DNA from 3 places in the Streptomyces sp. NPDC107498 genome. Region 2 is predicted to be linked to each of the others. Evidence: riboswitches for the same ligand, from Rfam matches in the RefSeq annotation. Region 2 holds a riboswitch; each other region holds the start of a gene.
What was found. A riboswitch is a leader RNA that binds a small molecule or an ion and turns the genes downstream of it on or off. The one in region 2 is predicted to bind cyclic di-AMP.

Region 1 (5,197 bases), on a different contig from region 2:
TTGGAGGACAGCGGCGGGGCCCCTCGGCAACGGATCATCGTGCTCACGACCTCAGGGGGCGGTCTTCCAGGGACCGTCCACGACCGGCAGGAGCACGACCGATGGGCCTCGCACAGTCGCAACACCGCTTCCTCGTCCGGCAGAAGGTGACGCCCATGGCCAACCGCTACCTGGTGCACACCGCCGGACCGGACGGCAAGGAGGGCGAACTCGTCGCCTTCGCCCACCAGAAGAGGATGGCGCTCAAGGAGCGCATCACCTTCTACACCGACGAGTCCCGGCGCCAGGTCCTCTTCACCTTCAAGGCCCGTCAGATCGTCGACCTCGGCGCGACGTACGACGTGGTCGGCGCGTCCGGCACCCGACTGGGCGGCTTCCGGAAGGACTTCGGCGCGTCCCTGCTGCGGAGCACCTGGCACCTGAGCCGGGAGGGGGAGGAGCGGGAGGCGACCGGGCAGGAGCGGAACCGGGCGGTGGCGCTGCTGAGGCGGGCCTGGGACTTCCTGCCCTTCGTCGACCTCGTCCCGTTCGTCGTGCCGTACCACTTCGACTTCGTCGAGGACGGGCGGACCGTCATGTCCGTCGACAAGCTCTTCGACATCCGGGACCGGTACGTGCTCGACATAGCCGACCCGGAGCTCGACCGCCGGCTCGCCATAGCCCAGACCGTGGCCCTCGACGCCCTGCAGTCCCGCTGACCGAGCGGGCCCGTCGTCCGGGCGGGAGCGCCGTCCGGGCCTCCGTCGGCGACGCCTGTCGACCGGGGCGGGCCGTCTACCCTGGAAGGACGGGCAGGGGACGGGGCACTCCGTTCCTCCCCGCGCCCGAGCCGCGCACCGGCGGAAGGGCGGCGGACCATGTTCTTCAGCGATCGCACCGACGCGGGGCGACAGCTCGCCGCCCGGCTCGACCACCTCAAGGGCCATGACGTCGTGGTCCTCGGGCTTCCACGGGGCGGCGTGCCGGTGGCCGCGGAGGTCGCCGACGCCCTCGACGCGCCACTCGACATCTGTCTGGTACGGAAGCTCGGCGTGCCGAACCAGCCGGAACTCGCGATGGGGGCGCTCGGGGAGGGAGGCGTACGGGTGCTCAACGAGCGGGTGCTCCGCGAGACCCGTGTGGGCGGCCGCGACCTCGCCGCGGTGGAGGAGCGCGAGCACGCCGAGCTCGACCAGCGCGCCCGGCGCTACCGGGGCAGCCGGTCCACCGTGCCCCTCGACGGGCGGACGGTCGTGGTGGTCGACGACGGGCTGGCGACGGGGGCCACGGCGCTGGCGGCCTGCCGGGTGGTCCGGGCCCGGGGCGCCGCCCGGATCGTCCTCGCCGTCCCGGTGGCACCGCGGGGCTGGACGGCCCGTGTCGGCGGCGAGGCCGACGAGACCGTCAGTGTGCACGCGCCGGATCTCTTCTTCGCGATCGGTCAGTTCTACGGGGACTTCTCACAGACCCCGGACGCCGAGGTCATCGCCTGCCTGGACCGGAGCAGGGCCGCCCGGGACCCCGTCGTGCAGGACACGGAGGTGCGGATCACGGTCTCCGGGGGCGTCACCCTCGGCGGACGGCTCGCGGTGCCCGAGGACGCCGGCGGCATCGTCCTGTTCGCCCACGGCAGTGGCAGCAGCCGCCACAGTCCCCGGAACCGGGCGGTCGCCGGGGTGCTCAACCGGGCGGGTCTCGGGGCGCTCCTCTTCGACCTGCTGACCGAGACGGAGGCGGAGGACCGGGAGCACGTCTTCGACGCCCCGCTCCTCGCCGGGCGGCTCGCCGGGGCCACGGAGTGGCTGGCCGGGAGGCCCGGGAGCGCGGGGCTCCCGCTCGGGTACTTCGGCGCGAGCACGGGCGCGGCCGCCGCGCTGTGGGCGGCCGCCGACCCCGCCTCCCCGGTGGGCGCCGTCGTCTCGCGGGGCGGCCGGCCGGACCTCGCGGCCGAGCACCTGGCACGGGTGCGCGCCCCGACGCTCCTGGTGGTGGGCGGCGCGGACGCGGTGGTCCTGGACCTCAACCGACGGGCCCTGGCCCTGCTGCGCTGCGAGAACCGGCTCGCCGTGGTGGGCGGCGCCGGCCACCTCTTCGAGGAGCCGGGCGCCCTGGAGGAGGTGGCGGACCTCGCCACCTCCTGGTTCGCCGAGCACTTCCGGCGGCAGGGGGTCAGTACGCCGAGTTGACGTTGTCGATGGAGCCGTAGCGGTCGGCCGCGTAGTTGCAGGCGGCGGTGATGTTGGCGACCGGGTCGAACAGGTCCATGGACGTGCCGGGCACGTGGTAGGCGAGGAAGGTCGGCTCGATGACCTGGAGCAGGCCCTTGGAGGGGGTGCCGGCGACCGCGTTGGAGTCCCAGAGGTTGATGGCCTGGGGGTTTCCGGACGACTCGCGCATGACGTTGCGGAGGATCCCGTCGTAGGAGCCGGGGATGCCGTGCTGGCCCATGATGGCCAGGGACTCCCGGATCCAGCCGTCGAGGTTGTCGGCGTAGTTCGTGGCGGCGGCGGGGGCCGCCTTGCCGGCGGAGGGGGCGGCGGCGACGGCCGGGACGGCCTGCGCGGCGGAGGCGCCCGTGCCGGTGGCGACGGCGGGAGCGGCCGACCGGCGCTCGGAGCGGCTCGCCCGTTCGGTCGTGGCGGACTTCTTCGCCTTCGGCTGGGCGGGGGCGGCCTTGGCGGAATCCCGACGAATCGTCAGTTCGAGACCGGGGTGAATGAGTGACGGGTCGTCACCCACGACGCTCTTGTTGGCGCTGTAAAGGCTCTTCCAGCCCCCCCGAATTCCCTTCTTGCGGGCGATCAGGGAAAGCGAGTCACCACTCACGACGGTGTACGTGCGCACGGTGGCCGGGGCGGCGGGGGCCTTGGCGGCGGTCTGCGCGGCGGGAGCGGCGAGGGACTGGGCGGCGATCTCCGGGGCGCCGGACACGGGCGCGGCGCCGGCGACGGCCGGGGCGATGAGCGGCAGGGTGAGTGCGGCGCCACCCGTACCGACCAGGGCGAGGCCCCGGGAGACGGGGCTGCGGCGGGGGCGGCGGTGCTTACCGTGAGCAGGCATGACGGTTTCCTCTCCGGCGCCTGCGGGGTGAGCTGTCGGGTTCGGACGGGAGATGTCCGGCCGCGCGCACGCGGCTTCACCCCGAGCCGTTCCGGATTCCGGACCGGCGTATTCGTGGGTCCCCCGCTCCTGCCGTCGGGTGAAAAGGGAGTTTTACCGAGCGGCGGCAGGATTGGGCGTTCCGCTCGAATGGAGGTGACCGTAGGCCAGTAATGCGACGGATAACAAGGGGAGAGGGTCCCGGGTATGCGGAAATGGATCACGGAATTCGGATGATTCAAGATCGACGCCGTCCGGTGGGCGTCGAACTTCCTTGCCCGGTACGGGGCGGGGGAGAAGGCCGCAGAATCGTCGAGCCGTGCGAGTGAGTCGCGTCACGCGAAGCGGAATGTCCTATTTGGTATGTAGTTCCTTTCATGGGTGAATGGGGTGATAATTCATGTGATGAGTTGTTCGCCGAGAAGGCGAGGGGTGTCGCGAGGTCGACGACTCTCCGCGTGAGGGTGAAAGCGGCAAAACCGACATTCCATCTTGAAGGATGGGGGGAGTCGACCCAGGAGACATCCCCATGCCGCCCTCCGCCTCCCTGCTCAGCCCCGACGCCCTCGACCGCGAGGCGGCCGCCCTCTTCGAGAGCGCCACCTGGCAGCGGATCGTCACGGACTGGACCGCCCCCCAGGAGTCGCCGCCGGTCGAGGAGGGCTGGCGGGCCCTGCTCAGCGTGCCGGTGGACCGGCTCGTGGCCGACGCCCTGGCCGCCCTGCCCCCGGAGCTCCCCGTCGAGCGCCGCATCCCGGGACGGCTCGGCGCCGTGCTGCCGGACCGGCTGCACACCTGGCGCCGCATCGGACAGGCCGAGCTCCGCCCCTCGGTCCACCTCGGCTACGCGCGCCTGGTGCTGACGGAATGGGGCTGGCAGAACGCCCCGTACAAGCTGCGGGACGCACGCGGCGCCCGGTGCGTCTGCGGGGCCCTCCTCGCCGCCCACCGGCTCGGCTACGGCAGCGCCGACACCATGAACGAGGCGGCCGCCTGGGTCATGACCGAGCTGCGGTCACGCGGGTGGCAGGGGCTGATCGGGCCGTGGAACCGGGCCCCCGGCCGCACCGGGGCCGACGCGGTGGCCCTCCTCGACGCCACGGTCCGCCGCGCCGCGCACGCCGGGCGCTGATGCCGTGCCGCCCGGTGCCGGGCGGCAGCGGTGACCGGAAGGCCGCTGCCGCCCGGCGCGCGGGGGAGGGGTCAGCCGCTGACGCTCGGGGCTCCGGTCTCGATGTGGCCGGTGTACCGGCGCGACCAGCTCCCGTCGATGTCGGCGGTGATCGTGAAGTCGTACCAGCCGCCGTTGTACGCCACCGCGTTGAAGAAGTCCTCGCGACGGGAGTTCGCCGGAACCGTGTACGTCCACGGGCCGTCCGAGCGGTAGGCGTTCGAGCGGATCGTGAAGGTGACGGGCCCGGCCGAGGAGTTGGTCATCGTGAACCACAGGGCCGTCCTGCCCGTTCCCGACTCGGGTGCGAACCGGGCCGCCACCTCGACGGCCTTGCCCGCCTTGGAGGCGTCCCCGATGAAGCGGCGCAGGAAGCGGTTCGGGCCCATCATCGAGATGTCGTACTTCCCGGACCCCGAGCCGAGCCCGATGTTGAAGTAGTCGGTGGCCGTGCCGCCGGGATCGACGGTGTACTGCCAGGCGGCGGTGTCCCGGTACTGGTGCGGGTGGATCGAGAAGTGCGCCGACCGCTTGGCCTCCGCGCCCCGGTTGGTCATGGAGAACCAGGCGAGGATCTTGCCCGCGGCGCCGAACTCGAAGCGGTCGAGGTTGCCGTTCACCTGGTACGGCAGGGCGCGCGCGGGGCGGGTGCCGGACTCCTGGGCGGGCAGCGCGTTGTTCTGCGGCGCCGGGTTCGGCAGCGGGCCGCAGGTGGCCTGCCCGATCACCTTCGCCGTGGACGGAAGGCCGGCGGGCACTCCGTACACCGGGTGGGCGAAGTCGAAGACCCCGGTCAGGTCGCCGGTGACCTTCCGCCGCCAGGCGCTGATGTTCGGACAGGTGGCCGGGGTGCCGAGCGCCGCCGTCCAGCTCTCCAGGAAGCGCAGCACCGACGTGTGGTCGAAGACCTCGGAGCTCACCCATCCGCCCCGGGTCCACGGGGACATG
Region 2 (5,197 bases):
TGGGCGCCACCCTCGGCAAGGACTGGATCTTCAAGAAGGTCTACTCCTCGATGGACCGGGTCCTGGTCCACTCGGCGAGCTTCGGGTCGAACGCGCAGGCCATGGCCGCCGGGCTCGCCGTCCTCTCGGTCATGGAGGACGAGGGCACCGTCGCGCACGCCCGGCGGATCGGCGACCTGCTCTCCGGCCGCCTGAGGGAGCTCGTGCCGCGGTACGAGCTGCTGCACGAGATCCGCGGGCGCGGCCTGATGATCGGGATCGAGTTCGGGCGGCCGTCCTCGCTCGCACTGCGCGGGCGCTGGACGATGCTCCAGGCGGCCCGCAAGGGCCTCTTCGCCCAGATGGTCGTCGTCCCGCTGCTCCAGCGGCACCGGATCCTCACCCAGGTCTCCGGGGACCACCTGGAGGTGATCAAGCTGATCCCGCCGCTGGTCATCGACGAGGCGGACGTGGACCGGTTCGTCACCGCCTTCACCGCGGTCATGGACGACGCCCACGGCGGCGGCGGGCTGATGTGGGACTTCGGGAAGACGCTGGTCAGGCAGGCGGTCGCGCAACGCTGACCGGTTCTCGACGTCGATTTTGCCTCTGAGGCAAGAAACTTGCCTCAGAGGCACGATCCTGGCGGAATGGACGCATGGACCACGTCCCCGGGGACACCTCCCCGGACCCCGCCACCCCCGGCGTCCTGCCCGACGTCGCCCCGCAGCTGCGGGCCCTGCGCCGCCGCCGGGGGCTCACCCTGGAGGCCGCCGCCCAGCGGGCAGGCCTCTCGCCGGCCCACCTCTCGCGCCTGGAGACGGGGAACCGGCAGCCCTCGCTGCCGATGCTGCTGGCCCTGTCCCGCATCTACGGTACGACGGTCTCCGAGCTCCTGGGCGAGACGCCCGTCGAGCGCGACCCCGTCGTCCGGGCCGACCGCTCCGAACCCGTCGAGGCCGACGGCTGGACCTATCGCCAGGCGGGCGGCGCCGGGCGCGCCCTCCAGTGCCTGCGGGTCCACGTGCCGTACGCCACCCGGGCCGACATCGTGCGCGTCCACCCCGGCGAGGAGTGGATCCACGTCCTGGAGGGGCGGGTGCGGCTCGCGCTCGGCGAGGCCGTCCACGTCCTCGACCCCGGGGACAGCGCGCACTTCGACTCGCTGACCCCGCACCGGATCGGCGCCGCCACGTCCGGCGGGGCCGAGCTGCTCTTCGTCCACACCCTGATGCAGAGCCCCGTCGCCGAGCTGTGCCTCGGCGACGGGTCCCCGCACCGGCGCTGACGTCCAGAAAGGACCGACATGCCCGAGAAGTCCGTACCGGTCACCGGCGAGGAGCGCGGTGAAGGCAAGTTCCCCAGGGGCCTCGTGCTCCGCCTCTTCGCCTACCTGGTCGCGGGGCACCTCTTCGCCGGCTTCCTCTACCTGCTCTTCGCGATGGGCGCGCAGGGCAGGTAGGAGGCCTCACGCCTCCGTGAGCAGCCGCTCCCGCAGGCGCTCGCGGGTCTCCGGGGCCAGCTTCAGGCCCTGTGCGAGGTAGGCGTCCACCGAGCCCCAGGTCGCCTCGATCGTCTCGAAGGCGGCCCCCAGGTACTCCGCCCGCGCGTCGAAGAGCGGGCTCAGCAGCTCCATCACCTCGGGCGACATCGCGTCCGGGGAGGTGGAGCCGCGGCGTATCCTGTAGCGGCGGTGCGGGGCGTTCGACTTCACGTAGTCGGCCGCGATGGCCTCCCGCTCGACCCCGACCGCGAGCAGGGTGATCGCGACGGCGAGCCCGGCCCGGTCCTTGCCGGCCGCGCAGTGCATGAGGGCCGGGACGCTCTCCTCCGCCATGGAGTGCAGGACCCGGCTGTGCTCCATCGTCCGCTCGACCACCATCCTCCGGTACGAGTCGGACATGCGGGCGGCCGCCTTGCCGTCGCCGAGGACCCCCCGCAGCTGCGCGACCTCGCCGTCGCGCACCAGCTTCCAGAACTCCTTGCCGTCGGCCGGGTCGTTGAGGGGTATGTTCACGTTCCGCACGCCGGGCAGGTCGACGTCCGCGCCCTCGATCCTCCGGTCCGCCTCGTTGCGGAAGTCGAAGACGGTGTGCAGGCCCAGTGAGGCGAGGAAGGCGGCGTCGTCCTCCGTCGCGTGGGCGAGGTGGCCGCTGCGGAAGAGCCGGCCGGGGCGGACGGCGCGTCCGTCCGTCGTCGGCAGGCCGCCCACGTCCCGGAAGTTGCGGACGCCCGTCAGCTCGGGCTCGGCGGCTTCGGTGGGCGGGACCTGCGGCAGCTGCTGCGTCACGGCTGCTCCTGTTCTGTCGATCGGTTCCTGGGGCAATCATCTCGGGTGGGGGCCCCGGCACGCACCCCCTCGGACGGTAATGGGTGATCTGTCCGTATTGAGGAGTTCGGCATAACCCGCCCTGGTTACGGGGGAGATGAGGATCGGCGCGTGAGCAGCGTCATAACCGTGACGGACCGTGCCTGATCGTCTTTTCCAAATGCCCCCCGGAAAAAGGAGGTCGGAGCGCCGCCATCCACGGAGGGTGACCGGAATTCCGGCCGGACGCCGAGGAATTCCGGAGCGCGTGAAAACCGTGGCTTGTTCGCGCCGACCCGCTCGTCTAGCGTCGCGCTCAATCCGGACGGACCGCCGAATCCTGCCACCGACCGGAATCCGCACTCACCCGTACGAGGCAGGAGCGGGGGACCCAGGTAAGTCGCCGATCCCTTCGAAGAAGGACGGCTCGGGGTGAAGCCGCGTGGACACGCGGCCGGACATCTCCAGTCCGAACCCGACAGCTCACCTCGCAGGCGCCGGAGAGGAATTCGCCATGCCCGCGAAGGGTAAGCACCGTCGCACCAAGTCCAACCGTCTGACCCGCGGCATCGCCGCCGCCGGTACCGGCGGCGCCGTCGTCGCCCTCCCGCTCCTCGGAGCCACCGGCGCCCACGCCGCCGAGCAGGCCGCCCCGGCAGCCGCCTCCGCCCAGGTCGTCGCCCACCTGGAGACCGTCGCGCCCGCCCACGCGAAGGCCGCGCCGAAGACGTACTCCGTCGTCCGGGGCGACTACCTCTCGAAGATCGCCGGCGAGCACCACCTCGCGGGCGGCTGGCAGAAGCTGTACAAGGACAACCGCCAGGTCATCGGTGAGGACCCCTCGCTGATCCTGCCCGGCATGAAGCTCGTCCTCGGTGCGAAGAACACCGCCGGGACCGCCGCGCCGAAGGCCGACCACCAGAGCGAGCGGAGCTCCGCCAAGAACGGTGACAGCGCCCCCCGCGCCTCCCGTGGCAGCGAGCGCTCCTCGGCCCCGGCCGCCCCGGCCGCCGCCACCTCGTCGTCCCCGTCGGCCGGCACGACCTCCTCCTCCGGCTGGGTCGCCCCGATCGCCGGTGCCGGCACGTCGACCCCGTACCACCAGTCCGGCTCCATGTGGTCCTCCGGTTACCACACCGGTGTCGACTTCATCGCCTCCACCGGCACCCCCGTCCACGCGGTCGGCCCCGGCACCGTCTACTCCGCCGGCGACGGCGGCGCGTACGGCAACCAGGTCGTCATCCAGCACGCCGACGGCACCTTCTCGCAGTACGCCCACCTCTCCTCGATCTCCGTCTCCGCCGGCCAGACCGTCAACGGCGGCGACCAGATCGGCCTCTCCGGCGCGACCGGCAACGTCACCGGCCCGCACCTGCACTTCGAGATGCGCACCGGGCCGGAGTACGGCTCCGACATCGACCCGCTGGCCGCCCTCCGCCAGCACGGCGTGAGCATCTGACGCGCCGTCGTCCTCTGCTCGTCCTCCGGAGGCCCGGCACCCAGGTGCCGGGCCTCCGGCGTATTCCGGCTTGGCGGAATCTTTATCGGTGGCATATGTCACCCGCCGTCAACCCCTCCTTACGGTCGCGTAGGTCACATCCGAAGGGGGAGGATGTGCCCCCGTGGCAGACGATTCGAGATCAAAAGACAAGAACGCATTCGGGTCGTACGCGGCGATCGGTGACAGCTTCACCGAGGGCGTCGGCGACCCCGGCCCCGACGGGACGTACGTCGGCTGGGCGGACCGCTTCGCGGTCCTGCTCGCCGACCAGCTGCCGGAGCACGACGCCTTCCGCTACGCCAACCTGGCCGTACGCGGGCGCCTCCTCGACCAGATCGTGGCGGAACAGGTCCCGCGGGCGAAGGAACTCGCCCCCGACCTGGTGACCTTCTGCGCGGGCGGCAACGACATCATCCGCCCCGGGACGGACCCGGACGACGTGGCCGAGCGCTTCGAGCGCGCCGTCGCCGACCTCACCTCCGCCGTCGGCACCGTCATGGTGACCACCGGCTTCGACACCCGCGAGGTGACCCTCCTCAAGCACCTGCGCGGCAAGATCGCCACCTACAACGGTCACGTCCGGGCCGTCGCGGACCGCTACGGCTGCCCGGTCCTCGACCTGTGGTCGCTGAAGTCCGTCCAGGACAGGCGCGCCTGGGACGACGACCGGCTGCACCTCTCGCCCGAGGGACACACCCGCGTCGCCCTGCGCGCCGCCCAGGTCCTCGGCCTGCCCGTGCCCGCCGACCCGGACCAGCCCTGGCCGCCGGTCCCGCCGCGCGGCACCCTGGAGGTGCGCCGCGACGACATCCACTGGGCCCGGGAGTACCTGGTGCCCTGGATCGGGCGCCGGCTGCGCGGCGAGAGCTCCGGCGACCACGTCGGGGCCAAGCGCCCCGACCTCATGCCCCTGTAGGCCGTGGCGCGGCGGGGATCCGCTCCAGGACCCCGCCGGCGAACACGTCGTACAGCGGCAGCGTCTCCAGGTGGACGTAGCCGATGTGGCAGTCGCAGACGGCGAGGGGGCAGGCGCGGGGACGCAGCGCGGCACGGTACGAACCGTCGTACAGGTTGCCCAGTTCGGCCCTGACGAAGTGGCAGCGCCGCACCGTCCCCCCGCCGTCCACCGAGACCACCGACTCCCCGGTGCGGCAGGGCAGCCCCGCCGAGCGGTGCGGATGCCGGCTGTACGGGAACAGCGGGTCGAGCTCCGCCCACCCCTCGGCCTCCGCGTCGGTGTACGTGTGTCCCTCGGCCGCGTTCACCCAGAGGTAGACGTGCGGCGGCAGCGCGTCCCGCAGCCGGCGGGCGTGTTCCCGGTGCTCGGGCAGGCCGACCACCCCGACGCTGTACCGGACGCCCCGCTCCGCCAGCTCGTGGCACTTCGCGAGGAACCGCTCGTACGGAGT
Region 3 (5,197 bases), on a different contig from region 2:
GGCGCGCCGCGCGGCCAAGCAGCTCTCCAAGGAGCTGTTCCCGGCGGAGTCCCGGATCTCCCGGCCGCGCCAGGGCACCGAGGAGACGGTCGCCGCGATCGACGCCGCCGCCGTCCGCGCCTTCTTCGAGGCGCACGTCCGGCCGGGCACGGCCACCGCGGTGGTCGTCGGCGACCTGACCGGCGTCGACCTCGACAAGGTCCTCGCCGAGACGCTGGGCGCCTGGACCGGCGAGCCGGCCGAGCCGCTCCCGATGCCGCCGATCACCGCCGACGACACCGGGCGGGTCGTCGTCGTGGACCGTCCCGGCGCCGTCCAGACGCAGCTGCTGATCGGCCGGATCGGACCCGACCGGCACGATCGCGTCTGGCCGGCCCAGGTCCTCGGCACGTACTGCCTCGGCGGCACCCTGACCTCCCGTCTGGACCGGGTCCTGCGCGAGGAGAAGGGCTACACGTACGGCGTGCGGGCCTTCGGCCAGGTGCTCCGCTCGGACGCCGAGGGGAACGGCGCCTCGATGCTCGCCATCAGCGGATCCGTCGACACCCCCAACACCGGTCCGGCCCTCGAGGACCTGTGGAAGGTGCTGCGCACGCTCGCCGCCGAGGGCCTCACCGACGCGGAGCGCGAGACGGCCGTGCAGAACCTCGTCGGGGTGGCGCCCCTCAAGTACGAGACGGCCGCCTCGGTCGCCGGGACGCTCGCCGACCAGGTCGAGCAGCACCTCCCGGACGACTTCCAGGCCCAGTTGTACGCGCGCCTGGCCGAGACCGGCACCGTCGAGGCGACGGCCGCCGTGGTCAACGCCTTCCCGGTGGACCGGCTCGTCACCGTGCTCGTCGGCGACGCGGCGCAGATCGCGGAGCCGGTGCGCGCGCTCGGCATCGGTGAAGTGACCGTCGTGACGGGCTGATTCCGGCCCCGGGACGACAACGGGTGGGCCCCGACGGCATGGTTCGTCGGGGTCCTCCGCTTTGTCCGGATTGCGGTTGAGGGTGATCGTTTGCCCTGTGGCATGTCTTACAAAACCCGTGTCCGGTTGGTGATTGAAAGACGATCCGCATAGCGTCGGGGCGGCTGTCCGTCAGTTGCACGTGCCGCACCCGCGGCATCGGACAGCCATCGCCGAGTCCCCGTCAGGCGCGAGCCTGGGGAGCCGGGGACCCGCACGCAGTCCCTGGGGTGAATCGGGCGCCTTCGTCTCGTACGGAGGGGCCCGTAGGAGACCTTCCTGCTCCGAACCCGTCAGCTAACCCGGTAGGCGAGAGGGAAGGAAAGGACCAACCCCTACATGGCGTTCACCCGTGCCACCGGGAAGCATCGTGCTCCGAGCCGGATGGCGCGCCGCAGCGTGGGCATCGCCGGCGCCGCGACGCTCGCCACCACCGGCGTCATCGGAACCCTCGCCTCCCCGGCGCTCGCCGCCGACACGGACAACCGCTCCCTCGAGGACACCGGTCTCACCCAGGTGATCACCGAGGAGTCGCTCGTCGACCGGATCAACGCCCAGGCGGCCGCCCAGGAGCAGGAGGCCGTCGAGGCCATCGCCAAGGCGAAGGCCGAGGCCGAGGCGAAGCGCAAGGCCGAGGCCCGCGCCAAGGAGGTCCGCCTGGAGCGCGAGCGCGCCGCCCGCGCGGCCGAGCGCCGCCGTCTGGCCTCCTTCCAGCTCCCCGTCGCCGGCTCGTACGTCTCCACCGGCTACAAGACCGGTGGCTCGCTCTGGTCCTCCGGCAGCCACTCCGGCATCGACTTCCACGCCGCCTACGGCAGCCGGGTCGTCTCCGTCGGCTCCGGCACCGTCGTCGAGGCCGGCTGGGGCGGCGCGTACGGCAACAACATCGTCATCCGGATGAACGACGGCACGTACACCCAGTACGGGCACCTCTCCTCCATCGGGGTCTACGTCGGCCAGACCGTCGAGCCGGGCCAGCAGATAGCCATCTCGGGCTCGACCGGCAACTCCACCGGCCCGCACCTCCACTTCGAGGCGCGCACGAGCCCCGAGTACGGCTCGGACATCGACCCGATCGCCTACCTCCGCGCCCGCGGCGTCAACGTCTGACCCGGCCCCGCCGCGCACCGCGTCGCAAAAGCCCCGGCTCGTACTGAGCCGGGGCTTTTCGTCGGCCGGAAAGCGGTCGTGGATTCCGTCGGGGCATCGGAAATTCCGGCGTGCTGCAATAGAGTCGAAGACCGGTGCAGAACAGGCGCCGCTCGAATTGTCTCGCGCGCACCAAGGCGGAGGTCGGACATGCGCATTCCCGCGCACTCGGTATGCACGGCGATCCGGGACGACATCGTCTCCGGCGTGTTCGAGCGGGGGGCTCGACTGGCCGAGGAGCAGCTCGCCCGCCGGTACGGGGTCTCCCGGGTCCCGATCCGCGAGGCGCTGCGCACCCTGGAGTCCGAGGGCTTCGTCGTCACCCGCCGTCACGCGGGGGCCCAGGTCGCCGAGCCGACCGAGCAGGAGGCCGCCGATCTCCTCGACATGCGGGCGCTGCTGGAACCGCTGGGCGCCGCCCGGGCCGCGCAGCGGCGCACCGAGGCGCACCTCAGGGTGCTGCGCGGCCTGGTCAGGCTGGGTCAGGAGCGGGCCAGGCGAGGCCGGGCCGAGGACCTGCGCTCGCTCGGCGGCTGGTTCCACGAGACCCTCGCGCAGGCCTCCGGGAGCCCGGCCCTCACGGCGCTGCTCACCCAGCTGCGGCACAAGATCGCCTGGACGCACGTCGTGGAGCAGCCCGCCCAGCCGGTCGAGGCCTGGGCCGAGCACGGCGCGATCGTGGACGCCGTGGCGCGAGGCGACGCCGAACGGGCGCGGGCGCTGACCGCGCTGCACGCGGAGCGTTCGCTGGCGCTGCACCGGCCGAAGAATCCGGAGCGGGGCCGTGTGAGGGTTTCGCAACACGCGGTCAACACGACGGGCGCCCGGAATTAACACGCCCGTCGTATACAAAGAACAGGCATTCGGGCCGGATTTTCGTGCTGCCCGGAAAGGGGCGGAGAAAAGCGAATGACCGCGTCCCCGGGAATTCCGGGGCGCGGCCATTCGTCGTGCGGGGACCGGGGTCAGACGGTCTCGGGCAGCTCGTCCAGGCCCTCGGCGACCAGCTTCGCCAGGCGGTCGAGCGCGGCCTCGGCGCCGTCGGCCTCCGAGGCGAGGACGATCTCCTCGCCGCCCTGCGCGCCCAGACCGAGCACCGCGAGCATGGAGGCGGCGTTCACGGGGTTGCCGTCGGACTTGGCGATCGTCACCGGCACGCCGGAAGCCGTGGCGGCACGGACGAAGATGGACGCGGGGCGGGCGTGCAGGCCCTCGGCCCAGCCGACGTTGACGCGGCGCTCAGCCATGGTGTTGCCCTTCAAGTCTCAAGCGGGTTGTCTAGACCAGTCTCTCACGGGTTGCGCGGTGCTCACGCCGACCTCCGGCCCGGACCGGACCGCCCTTCGGCCTCCCTACCTTGCAACACCCTGCATCGCGCACGGCCGCGCCGCGACCGGTGCCGCGGTCGTGTCGCGGCCGTAGGCTGGCCCCATGCAGAGCGCGTCGGAGCAGTCGGAAGCGGCGGAACCAGCGGCATCCCCGGCCCCGCCGGAGCACGCCTACCCCGACCGCTGGGAGGCGGACGTGGTGCTCCGCGACGGCGGCACCGCGCGCATCAGACCCATCACGGCCGACGACGCCGACCGGCTCGTCAGCTTCTACGAGCAGGTCTCGGACGAGTCGAAGTACTACCGCTTCTTCGCCCCCTACCCGCGCCTGTCCGCCAAGGACGTCCACCGCTTCACCCACCACGACTTCGTGGACCGGGTCGGGCTCGCCGCGACCGTCGGCGGCGAGTTCATCGCCACCGTGCGCTACGACCGCATCAACGAGCACGGACGGCCCGCCTCGGCCCCGGCCGACGAGGCCGAGGTCGCCTTCCTCGTCCAGGACGCGCACCAGGGGAGGGGCGTCGCCTCCGCGCTGCTCGAACACATCGCGGCGGTCGCGCGCGAGCGGGGCGTCCGGCGCTTCGCCGCCGAGGTGCTCCCCGCCAACACCAAGATGATCAAGGTCTTCACCGACGCGGGCTACACCCAGAAGCGCAGCTTCGAGGACGGCTCCGTCCGCCTCCACCTCGACCTGGAACCGACCGACCGCTCCCTCGCCGTCCAGCGCGCGCGGGAGCAGCGCGCCGAGGCGCGCTCCGTGCAGCGCCTCCTCACCCCCCGGTCCGTCGCCGTCGTCGGCGCCGGACGCGCGCCGGGCGGCGTCGGCCGGACCGTGCTCCGCAACCTCCTCGGCGCCGGCTTCACGGGACGGGTGTACGCGGTGAACGCCGCGCTCACCGGAGGGACCGGGCTCGACGGCGTCCCCGCCCACCCCTCCGTCGGCGCCATCGGCGAACCGGTGGACCTGGCCGTCGTCGCCGTCCCCGCCGAGCGGGTCCCCGAGGCCGTCGCGGACTGCGGCCGACACGGGGTGCGCGGCCTCGTCGTGCTCTCCGCCGGATACGCCGAGAGCGGGGCCGCCGGCCGCGAGCGCCAGCGCGCGCTCGTGCGGCAGGCCCGCTCGTACGGCATGCGGATCATCGGACCCAACGCCTTCGGGATCATCAACACCGCCGACGGGGTCCGGCTCAATGCCTCCCTCGCCCCGCAGATGCCGGGAGCCGGGCGGATCGGGCTCTTCACCCAGTCCGGCGCCATCGGGATCGCGCTCCTCGCCGGACTGCACCGGCGCGGCGCCGGACTCTCCTCCTTCATCTCGGCCGGCAACCGCGCCGACGTCTCCGGCAACGACTTCCTCCAGCACTGGTACGACGACCCCGGCACCGACGTCGTCCTCCTCTACCTGGAGTCGATCGGCAACCCGCGGAAGTTCACCCGGCTCGCCCGCCGCACCGCCGCCGTCAAGCCCGTCGTCGTCGTCAAGGGCGCCCGCCACAGCGGCAGCGCCCCGCCCGGCCACCGGGTGCCGGTCACCCGCCTCCCGCACGCCACGGTCTCCGCCCTGCTCCGCCAGGCCGGGGTCATCCGCGTCGACACCGTCACCGAACTCGTCGACGCCGGACTGCTCCTGGCCGCCCAGCCGCTGCCCGCCGGGCCCCGGGTCGCGATCCTCGGCAACTCCGAGTCGCTCGGCCTCCTCACGTACGACGCCTGCCTGACCGAGGGGCTGCGCCCGTTGCGGCCGCTCGACCTCACGACGGCGGCG

Region 1: linked by a shared signal. The riboswitch ahead of ACZ66Z_RS25510 (LysM peptidoglycan-binding domain-containing protein) and the one ahead of ACZ66Z_RS01790 (M23 family metallopeptidase) in region 2 are both predicted to bind cyclic di-AMP.
Region 3: linked by a shared signal. The riboswitch ahead of ACZ66Z_RS22080 (M23 family metallopeptidase) and the one ahead of ACZ66Z_RS01790 (M23 family metallopeptidase) in region 2 are both predicted to bind cyclic di-AMP.

Annotation. Positions count from the first base shown of each region.
Region 1 is NZ_JBVJPE010000016.1:1,600-6,796, reverse strand. Features, by position in the region: gene ACZ66Z_RS25520 (LURP-one-related family protein) at 102-698, shown strand; gene ACZ66Z_RS25515 (phosphoribosyltransferase family protein) at 858-2,165, shown strand; gene ACZ66Z_RS25510 (LysM peptidoglycan-binding domain-containing protein) at 2,149-3,039, opposite strand; cyclic di-AMP (ydaO/yuaA leader) riboswitch at 3,042-3,200, opposite strand; gene ACZ66Z_RS25505 (DUF6197 family protein) at 3,608-4,210, shown strand; gene ACZ66Z_RS25500 (phosphocholine-specific phospholipase C) at 4,282-5,197, opposite strand, start outside.
Region 2 is NZ_JBVJPE010000001.1:388,025-393,221, reverse strand. Features, by position in the region: gene ACZ66Z_RS01810 (aspartate aminotransferase family protein) at 1-563, shown strand, start outside; gene ACZ66Z_RS01805 (helix-turn-helix domain-containing protein) at 638-1,267, shown strand; gene ACZ66Z_RS01800 (DUF6126 family protein) at 1,286-1,441, shown strand; gene ACZ66Z_RS01795 (tyrosine-protein phosphatase) at 1,448-2,269, opposite strand; cyclic di-AMP (ydaO/yuaA leader) riboswitch at 2,642-2,799, shown strand; gene ACZ66Z_RS01790 (M23 family metallopeptidase) at 2,802-3,746, shown strand; gene ACZ66Z_RS01785 (SGNH/GDSL hydrolase family protein) at 3,910-4,704, shown strand; gene ACZ66Z_RS01780 (STM4011 family radical SAM protein) at 4,691-5,197, opposite strand, start outside.
Region 3 is NZ_JBVJPE010000012.1:126,030-131,226, forward strand. Features, by position in the region: gene ACZ66Z_RS22075 (M16 family metallopeptidase) at 1-913, shown strand, start outside; cyclic di-AMP (ydaO/yuaA leader) riboswitch at 1,114-1,279, shown strand; gene ACZ66Z_RS22080 (M23 family metallopeptidase) at 1,292-2,062, shown strand; gene ACZ66Z_RS22085 (GntR family transcriptional regulator) at 2,252-2,935, shown strand; gene ACZ66Z_RS22090 (HPr family phosphocarrier protein) at 3,067-3,348, opposite strand; gene ACZ66Z_RS22095 (bifunctional acetate--CoA ligase family protein/GNAT family N-acetyltransferase) at 3,533-5,197, shown strand, end outside.